DNA from 2 places in the Mycobacterium basiliense genome. Region 1 is predicted to be linked to the other one. Evidence: riboswitches for the same ligand, from Rfam matches in the RefSeq annotation. Region 1 holds a riboswitch; the other holds the start of a gene.
What was found. Region 1 has a riboswitch for glycine ahead of gcvP (aminomethyl-transferring glycine dehydrogenase). Riboswitches for the same ligand answer to the same signal wherever they lie in the genome.
Positions count from the first base shown of each region.

Region 2: another riboswitch for glycine. It lies ahead of gcvP (aminomethyl-transferring glycine dehydrogenase); the one in region 1 lies ahead of gcvP (aminomethyl-transferring glycine dehydrogenase).

Region 1 is NZ_LR130759.1:2,836,465-2,840,885, reverse strand. It holds gene gcvP (aminomethyl-transferring glycine dehydrogenase) at 1-2,472, opposite strand, end outside; glycine riboswitch at 2,537-2,662, opposite strand; glycine riboswitch at 2,663-2,761, opposite strand; gene MB901379_RS12065 (MerR family transcriptional regulator) at 2,804-3,424, opposite strand; gene MB901379_RS12060 (bifunctional nuclease family protein) at 3,712-4,206, opposite strand; gene ftsR (transcriptional regulator FtsR) at 4,321-4,421, opposite strand, start outside.
Region 2 is NZ_LR130759.1:136,777-141,197, reverse strand. It holds gene MB901379_RS00705 (N-acyl-D-amino-acid deacylase family protein) at 1-1,657, shown strand, start outside; partial or broken gene MB901379_RS00700 (aromatic ring-hydroxylating oxygenase subunit alpha) at 1,669-2,211, shown strand; glycine riboswitch at 2,638-2,729, shown strand; gene gcvP (aminomethyl-transferring glycine dehydrogenase) at 2,898-4,421, shown strand, end outside.

The DNA of each region.
Region 1 (4,421 bases):
GTGAAAGCCGTAGTCTGCCAACCGTTTCGCGACATCGTCGACGGTCACGCCGGTGGACTTGGTGATGCCGCGCAGGTCCAGGATGCATTCGTGAGCGACCATGCCGTTCTCGCCGGTGTACAGCACCGGGAAGTATTCGTCGAGCCGCCGGGCAATGTAGTTGGCCGACGTGATCGCGGTCTGCGACGCCGTCCGCAGGCCGTCGGCGCCCATCATCCGGATGTAGGCCCACGTGATAGGCAAAATCGACGCCGACCCGTAGGGCGCCGACGCCACCGGATACCCCTGTGGCAGCTCCGGGGCGAACGGATGGCCCGGCAGAAACTGAGACAGATGGGAACGCACCGCCACCGGCCCCACTCCCGGACCGCCGCCGCCGTGTGGGATGCAGAAGGTCTTGTGCAGGTTCAGGTGACTCACATCGCCGCCGAACTTGCCGGGCCGGGCCAGGCCGACCAGCGCGTTGAGGTTGGCGCCGTCCACGTACACCTGGCCGCCGGCATCGTGCACGGCCGCGCAGATCTCGGCGATGTCGTGCTCGTACACGCCGTGCGTGGACGGGTAGGTGATCATCAACGCCGACAGCCGATCGGCGTGGTCGCTGATCTTGGCGCGCAGATCATGGAGATCGACGTCGCCGTTGTCATGACAACCCACCACGACCACCCGCATCCCGGCCAGCGCGGCCGAAGCCGCGTTGGTGCCGTGCGCGCTGGACGGGATCAGGCAGATGTCGCGTTGCGGCTCTCCCCTGCTGGCGTGGTACTCGTGAATCGCCAACAGCCCGGCGTATTCGCCCTGCGAACCCGCGTTGGGCTGCAGCGAGACCGCGTCGTAGCCGGTAATGGCCGTCAACCAGCTTTCCAGGTCGGCGATGAGCCGCCGCAGCCCCGGCGTATCCGATGCCGGCGCGAACGGATGCTGGCGTCCGAATTCCGGCCAGGTGATTGACTCCATCTCGGTAGCGGCGTTGAGCTTCATGGTGCACGAACCGAGCGGAATCATGCTGCGGTCCAACGCAATATCTTTGTCCGCCAGCGCGCGCAGGTACCGCATCATCGATGTCTCGGTGCGGTACTGGGTGAACGCAGGATGGGTCAAGAACTCCGAAGTGCGCGTGGCGATGTCGGCGCTGGCCGGTGCGGCGGCCGACACCCCGAAGGCATCCAGCACAATGGCCACCTGGGTGTCGGTGGTGACCTCGTCGCAGGCCACCGACACATGGTCGGCATCGACTCGCCACACGTTGACGCCACTGGCCTTGGCCGCCGCCAACACCTCGTCGGCACGCCCCGGCACCCGCGCCAGCACGGTATCGAAAAACCTGTCATGCACCACCGCGTCGCCCAGCGCGCCGGCGATGGTCTCGGCATGACCATGCACTCGTCGTGCAATGCCGACCAGCCCATCGGCGCCGTGATAGCTGGCATACATTGCGGCCATTACCGCAAGCAGCACCTGGGCGGTGCAAATATTGCTGGTTGCCTTGTCCCGACGGATATGTTGCTCACGGGTCTGCAGCGCTAGCCGGTAGGCCGAATTGCCGTCGCTGTCGACCGACACACCGACCAGTCGTCCGGGTAGCTGACGGGCGTGCTTGGCGTGCACGGACAGATAGCCGGCGTGCGGGCCGCCGAAACCCATTGGGACACCGAAACGCTGGGTGGTACCGAATGCGACATCGGCGCCAATCTCCCCCGGCGGCGCAACCAGGGTCAGGGCCAACAGGTCGGCGCCGATGGCCACCAGCGCGCCGCGGTCGTGGGCCTGCTCCACCAGCTGGGTCCAGTCGGTGAGCCGGCCGCTGGCTCCGGGCAGCTGGGCGATGACGCCGAAAAATTCACCCTCGGGCAGCCCATCCCGCAGATCGGCGGTGACGATCTCGATACCCAACGGCTTCGCGCGGGTGGCCAACACCACCGCGGTTTGCTCAAACACGTCGACGTCAACGGCCAGCCGCTTTGCCGGGCCGCGGGTTGCGCGCTGCATCAGGGTCATGGCCTCAGCTGCGGCGGTGCCTTCGTCGAGCATCGATGCGTTCGCGATCTCTAGGCCGGTGAGATCGGTCACCATGGTTTGGAAATTCAGTAAGGCTTCCAACCGACCCTGACTGATTTCGGGCTGGTAGGGCGTATACGCCGTGTACCAGGCGGGGTTTTCCAGGATGTTCCGCAGCAGAACCGGTGGGGTGATGGTGTCGTAGTAGCCCTGCCCGATCATCGACACGGCCACCGTGTTGGCGTTGGCCAGCGCACGCAGCTCGGCCAACGCCTCCGCCTCGCTAGCGGCCGGCGGGAGTCGGTCCAGGCCCGGTGCGGTGCCGGCGTCGGCGAGTTTGTCCAGGATGCCCTTCGGCACCGCCTTGGCGGCCAGGTCGTCGAGAGTATCGACGCCGATGACCGCAAGCATCGTCGCGACAGCCTGGGGGTCCAAGCCTATGTGGCGGTCTGCGAACGTGGAATTATCGGACACGGTGAACTCCTGACTGGGCACCAAGTGGCCTGCTAGAGGCCCTACAAGGCAGAAGGACTAGGGACCCTCTCCCTCTGTCTCTACCCGTACGTCAGGCGCCTGAGAGATTCGGCGCCGGGAGCTAGCCGGCACCTTTCCCCATCGGCGGGTGAGGACCGCTGCCGGTCACCACCGCTTTCCAGAGGCATCATGATCTCGCGCGGTCCCGGGTGCCTGAGAGGTTGGCGGAGAGGTCTTGCTCCTTCGGCGTCTGTAGCTGGCGGCTACAGCACTCTCCCGCGCGGGGTGATGCGGCGTCCAGTTTACTCGGCCCGCCGTGGGCCGCGCGCGTTCAGCCGATCTTGCGGTCGCGATGCTTGCGCCGCGATGCCAGTTCGTCTTCCGGTGCGGCGATCGATTCGCCGCCGTCAGCGCGTTCACCGTGGAAGTCCGCGATGACGCCGGTCAGCTCACGCATCGCGCCCGAGACGGCGATACCGAATACGCCCTGACCACCCTGGAGCAGATCGACGACTTCCTCTGCCGATGTGCACTCGTACACCGTCGTGCCGTCGGAGAACAAGGTGATGTTGGCCAGGTCCTGCACACCGCGTTGACGCAAGTGGTCGACGGCAACCCGAATGTTGTGCAGCGAGATGCCGGTGTCAAGCAATCGCTTGACGATCTTGAGAACCAAAATGTCCTTGAACGAGTAGAGCCGTTGGCTTCCGGAACCTGCCGCACTGCGGATCGACGGAACAACCAGCGAGGTGCGTGCCCAGTAGTCGAGTTGACGGTAGGTGATGCCGGCGATCTGACAGGCGCTCGGCCCGCGGTAGCCCACCAGCTCGTCGGGCACCGAATCATCGGGGAACAGCCCCGGCTGCACCGGCGCGTTCGCCGGCTCGCCGTTGGTTGTGTTGGTTGCGTGGCTCGCCAGATCCAGCTGTTCTTGACGTGGCTGCTCGCTCACGGTGCTTCCTCTCGCCGATCGCGCTCTTGTCACTAGCTGCGTCAATGGCTGCCGCTGCAACCACGTTTGCTCAGGCCCGAGTGCTTGAGAGCATACGCTGTTGGACCAAATCGGTCCGCCAGTTGGTCATCAAGTCGCCATCAAAGTATGGCCGGTGGGTGGCGTCGCGGGCGCTATCCGGCAGGCGTGTCGAGGTCGCATTCTGCGAGATGAGACCTGTCCGTAACGTTGGTGGCCCCGACGACATGCCGGTGGGGCCCCGCGCCGGGGATGCACCCGTGCGAAGCCTAGGTGGCCTTGAAATCGTCGGGTGACACGCTGTCGAGGAACTCTTTGAACTTCTCCACCTCGTCCTCGCGGACAGCGCTGCCGGTGTCTTCGTCGCCCTCGTCCGGAATCAGCAGACCGGCCTGGGCCAGCACCGCTTCCTCGACGTAGATGGGAACCCCGACGCGCAGCGCGATCGCCACCGAGTCGGAGGGACGAGCCGAAACCTTGACGTTGCGGTCGAAGATCAGATCGGCGTAGAAGGTGCCTTCCTGAAGGTCGACGATGCGCACTTCTTTCAGTGAATGCCCGAGCGCGGCAATGACATCCCTGATCAGATCATGCGTCAACGGTCGGGGCGGCTCGACGCCCTGTTGCTCCAACGCAATGGCTGCGGCCTCGGACTGTCCGATCCAGATTGGCAGATACCGGTCGCCGTTGGCCTCGCGCAGTAACAGCACCGGCTGGTTCTGCGGTTGCTCGACGCGAATGCCGACAACACGTACTTCGCCCATCTGTGTCCGCCCTCCGCACATGCCGCCGTGTCAGACCGTCGCTTGGAGCGACGACACGGTGCTGGCATAGCCGCCGAAGTCGTCGACACCAAGCGATTGGAGAAAGTCTAATCCTCAGCGGTGCAATACGTCGCGTACTGCCGACTTGATCAACGAGGTGTGCAAAGTTATGGCGAGCGCGGCGACCTCACGCGCCAAGTCGTCGGCCCGGTCAC
Region 2 (4,421 bases), 2.7 Mb from region 1:
CCGCCGTGGCGTCAACGACCCGCAGCTGGGTGGCGAGTCGGCCGAAACCATCGACGCAACCGGTCAGGTGGTGGCCCCCGGCTTCGTCGACATCCACACCCACTACGACGGTCAGGTGAGTTGGGACGGCTCACTCGAGCCGTCGAGCGGACACGGCGTGACAACGGTCATCACCGGCAATTGCGGCGTCGGTTTCGCGCCGGTTCGCCCCGGCAGCGAGGACTGGCTGATCAAACTGATGGAGGGTGTCGAGGACATCCCCGGTACCGCGCTCACCGAGGGCATCACCTGGGGCTGGGAGAGCTACCCCGAATACCTCGACGCGATCGGCAACCGGAAGTTCGCGATCGACGTAGGCAGCCAGATCGCCCACGGCGCCGTCCGCGCCTACACGATGGGTGACCGCGGCGCCCGAAACGAGCCGGCAACGCCGGACGATATCGCGGCCATGGGCAGGTTGGTCACCGAAGGTATCGAAGCCGGCGCGCTCGGATTCTCGACGTCGCGCACGCTGGCCCACCGCGCCATGGACGGTGAGCCGGTGCCCGGAACGTTTGCGGCCGAAGACGAGCTGTTCGGGCTAGGCCGTGCGATGGCGGCCGGCGGGCAGGCAGTCTTCGAGCTCGCCCCGCAAGGCGCCGCCGGGGAGGACATCGTCGGGCCTAAGAAGGAACTCGACTGGATGCGGCGGTTGGGCGCCGAGATCGACCGACCCGTGTCGTTCGCGCTGATCCAGGTCGACGCCGACCCGAACCTGTGGCGCGAGCAGCTGGCCCTCTCCGCGGACGCGCACGCGGCCGGCAGTCGACTGCACCCGCAGATCGCCGCGCGCCCGTTCGGGATGATGATCGGCTTCCAAGGCCACCATGCTTTTGGCCATCGGCCCACGTACCGCCGGCTCAAGGCCGAATGCAGCCGCGACGAGCTCGCGCAGCGCCTGGCCGATCCCGCGGTCAAAGCCGCGATCCTGGCCGAGGAGGATCTGCCTATCGACCCCACGGTGCTGTTCGACGGCATGTCCGCGTTCGTGCAGTACTCCCTGGGACGTCTTTATGCACTCGGCGATCCACCCGACTATGAGCCGACGCCTGACCGGACCGTCGCGGCGATCGCCGCCGCCCAGGGTGAGGACCCGTTGGCGACGCTGTACGACCTCATGCTCGAAGCGAACGCCAGCGCCATGCTGATGCTGCCGCTGTTTAACTACGCGGACGGCAACTGCGACGCGATCCGCGAAATGATGCTGCACCCTACGGGCGTGCTGGGGCTCTCGGACGGCGGGGCACACTGCGGCATGATCTGCGACGCCTCTTACCCCACTTTCTTGTTGACGCACTGGGCTCGCGACCGGCGGCGCGGCAGGAAATTGCCGCTGGAATACGTGATCCGCAAGCAGGCCCGCGATACGGCGCACCTGTTCGGCCTCACCGACCGCGGCACCATCGAGCGGGGAAAGAAGGCCGATATCAACGTCATCGACATGGCGGCGCTGCGACTGCATCCTGCGGCGATGGCCTACGACCTGCCCGCCGGTGGCCATCGGATCTTGCAGGGCGCAAGCGGATACACGGCCACGATCGTCAGCGGTGCGGTGACCCGGCGCAACGGCGTCGACACCGGGGCCCGTCCCGGCCGGCTGGTCCGCGGAGCGCGTTAAGAGACCATCCGATGAGCATGACCACCGGCGATACGGCCCGGACCCGCGATCAGGACGCGATCGCATTCGCCCAACTAGAGATCGAACGAATGTGGCCAAGGTTGTGGCAGCTTGCCTGCATGGTCGACCATGTCGCAGAACCCGGCGACCATTTTGAATACCGCTGTGGCCCATACAGTTCACTGATCATACGAGGCGAGGACGGCGTGCTGCGCGCTTTTCAGAATGCCTGTCGTCATCGCGGCAACTCGCTGTGCGTGGGCTCCGGTTCGGGGCTGCGTGAGTTGAAGTGCGGCTACCACGGCTGGACCTGGGACCTGGCCGGCACGCTCAAGCGAGTGCCCAACCGCAAGCGTTTCGGCTCGCTGAGGCTGTCCAACTTCCCGCTGGCGCCGGCCAGGGTCGACACCTGGGAGGGATTGGTCTTCGTCAATCTCGACATCAACGCGATCCCACTGATCGAATACCTGGACTCGACACCCGACGATATTGCCTGGTGCCATCTGAGCGACTTTCGCTGCTACGCCACCCTGACCGTCGAAATCGAAGCCAACAGGACATCCGGGTGCTCCCCGGGATCCAGCGTGGCTTGCGTCAGCCCGGCTTCACCCACCTGACGCTCTCCGGTGAAGAGCGGCGGGTGATCAACATGCACCGCAACCTGGAGCGCTACCTCGATCTACCCGAATCTGCGCGCATGAGCGGCGGAGACGCGTAACCGTCGGCGCCGCACGGCCTTGTGCGATAGATCACAGCAGCCCATCGGATCAGGCGGCGCATTCTCCGGGCTGTTCCCTTCGAGCGAATTTCGTCTTGCGAAGATATTGTGCGCGTGCATCTTTGACATCTACCCGGCCCACGTTCCTGCGCGCCAAGCCGCGAAATTGCTCGGGCCATCTTCGTTGCGCTGCGAAAATTGGGGAGTGACAAGCCAGCTGGTCACTGTGTATCTTCACTTCGCGTTACAAATAAATAGCCATTGACGCGATGCGGGAGAAACCTCGATGTCGAGGCGCCGTAGGAGCAATCTCCTCCCCGGGAATCTCTCAGGCCCCAGTACCGCACCGCCGAGGCAACTCTGGAGACAAGGATCGGTCGTAACGGCCGTGCCTTACCGAAGGTGTACGGGCGTCGCCGTCGCGCGAGGCCACAGACTCTCAGGTTTCAGGACAGAGCGGGGAGGGAGCAACCAGCCCGGTGCGCCCGGGCCCACTGGAACCGGAGTTGCCCCTTGTCCGAAATGCATGATCAGCCTTCTTGCGGCGCCACCGCGGCGTCGAGTTTTGTTCCGCGCCATATCGGCCCCGATCCCGTCGCGACCGCACACATGCTCGATGCCGTCGGGTACGCGAGCCTTGACGAATTGACCGATGCCGCCGTGCCGGCTCAGATCCGCAACTCCGCACCGATGGCGTTGCCCGCGGCGCGGACCGAGCAACAGGTGCTCACCGATCTGGCTGCGATCGCTGGCCGCAATACGGTCCGGGTGTCGATGATCGGCCAAGGCTACTCGCCGTGTGTTACTCCGGAAGTGCTGCGCCGCAATCTCCTCGAATCGCCGGCCTGGTACACCGCCTACACGCCCTACCAGCCGGAGATATCCCAGGGTCGCCTGGAAGCGCTACTGACCTTCCAAACCGTGATCGAAGACCTCACCGGGTTGCCGTTGGCCGGCGCCTCGTTGCTGGACGAGGCCACCGCGGTGGTCGAGGCGATGCTGCTGATGCGTCGGTCCAACAACAACCCGTCGGCGCGTCTCTTGGTCGACGACGACTGCTTTCCCCAGACACTTTCGGTACTGCGGACCCGCGCGGCGGCGGTGGATATCGAGATCGAACTTGTCGACGTCTCCGCGCCTTTGCCCGACGGCGACTTTTTCGGCATCGTACTGCAATCACCCGGGGCCAGTGGCGCCGTGCGCGATCTGAGCGCGCTGATCACCGCCGCGAAAGCCCGTAGCGCCATGTCCACTGTTGCGACCGATCTGCTTTCGCTGACCCTATTGACCCCGCCCGGTGAACTCGGCGCCGACATTGCAGTCGGTTCGGCGCAACGGTTTGGCGTTCCGCTGTTCTTCGGCGGGCCGCACGCTGGGTATCTGGCCGTGCGCAGCGGCTTGGAACGCGCGCTGCCGGGCCGCCTGGTAGGGGTATCCAAGGACGTCGACGGCGCGGCCGCATATCGGCTTGCCCTGCAGACTCGCGAACAGCATATCCGCCGTGACAAGGCCACCAGCAACATCTGCACCGCCCAGGCCCTACTGGCCAACGTCGCCGCGATGTACGCCGTCTACCACGGCCCGGAGGGATTGCGGGACATCGCGTCTCGAGTGCACGCGCACGCAGTTTCGGTTGCGGCCAGCCTGCGCCACGGCGGCCACACCGTAGTACACGACCAGTTCTTCGACACGGTGTTGGTCAAGACTCCCCAGCGCGCCGGCGAATTGGTTGCGCGCGCGAAAACCCTCGGGGTAAATCTGCGACTGGCCGACGCCGATCACGTTGGGATCAGCTGCGATGAGACCACCACCGCCGAGATCACCACATTGGTAGTCAAGGCTTTTGGTGTCGAACGGGTCGTGCCGGGCCGGTCGGGCCTCCGTTCCGGGCTGACCCGAACGACGCCCTACCTGCAGCACCGGGTGTTCCACGAACACCGTTCCGAGACAGCGATGATGCGGTTCTTGCGCAGGCTGTCCGATCGTGACCTGGCCTTGGACCGCAGCATGATTCCGCTGGGGTCGTGCACCATGAAGCTCAATTCC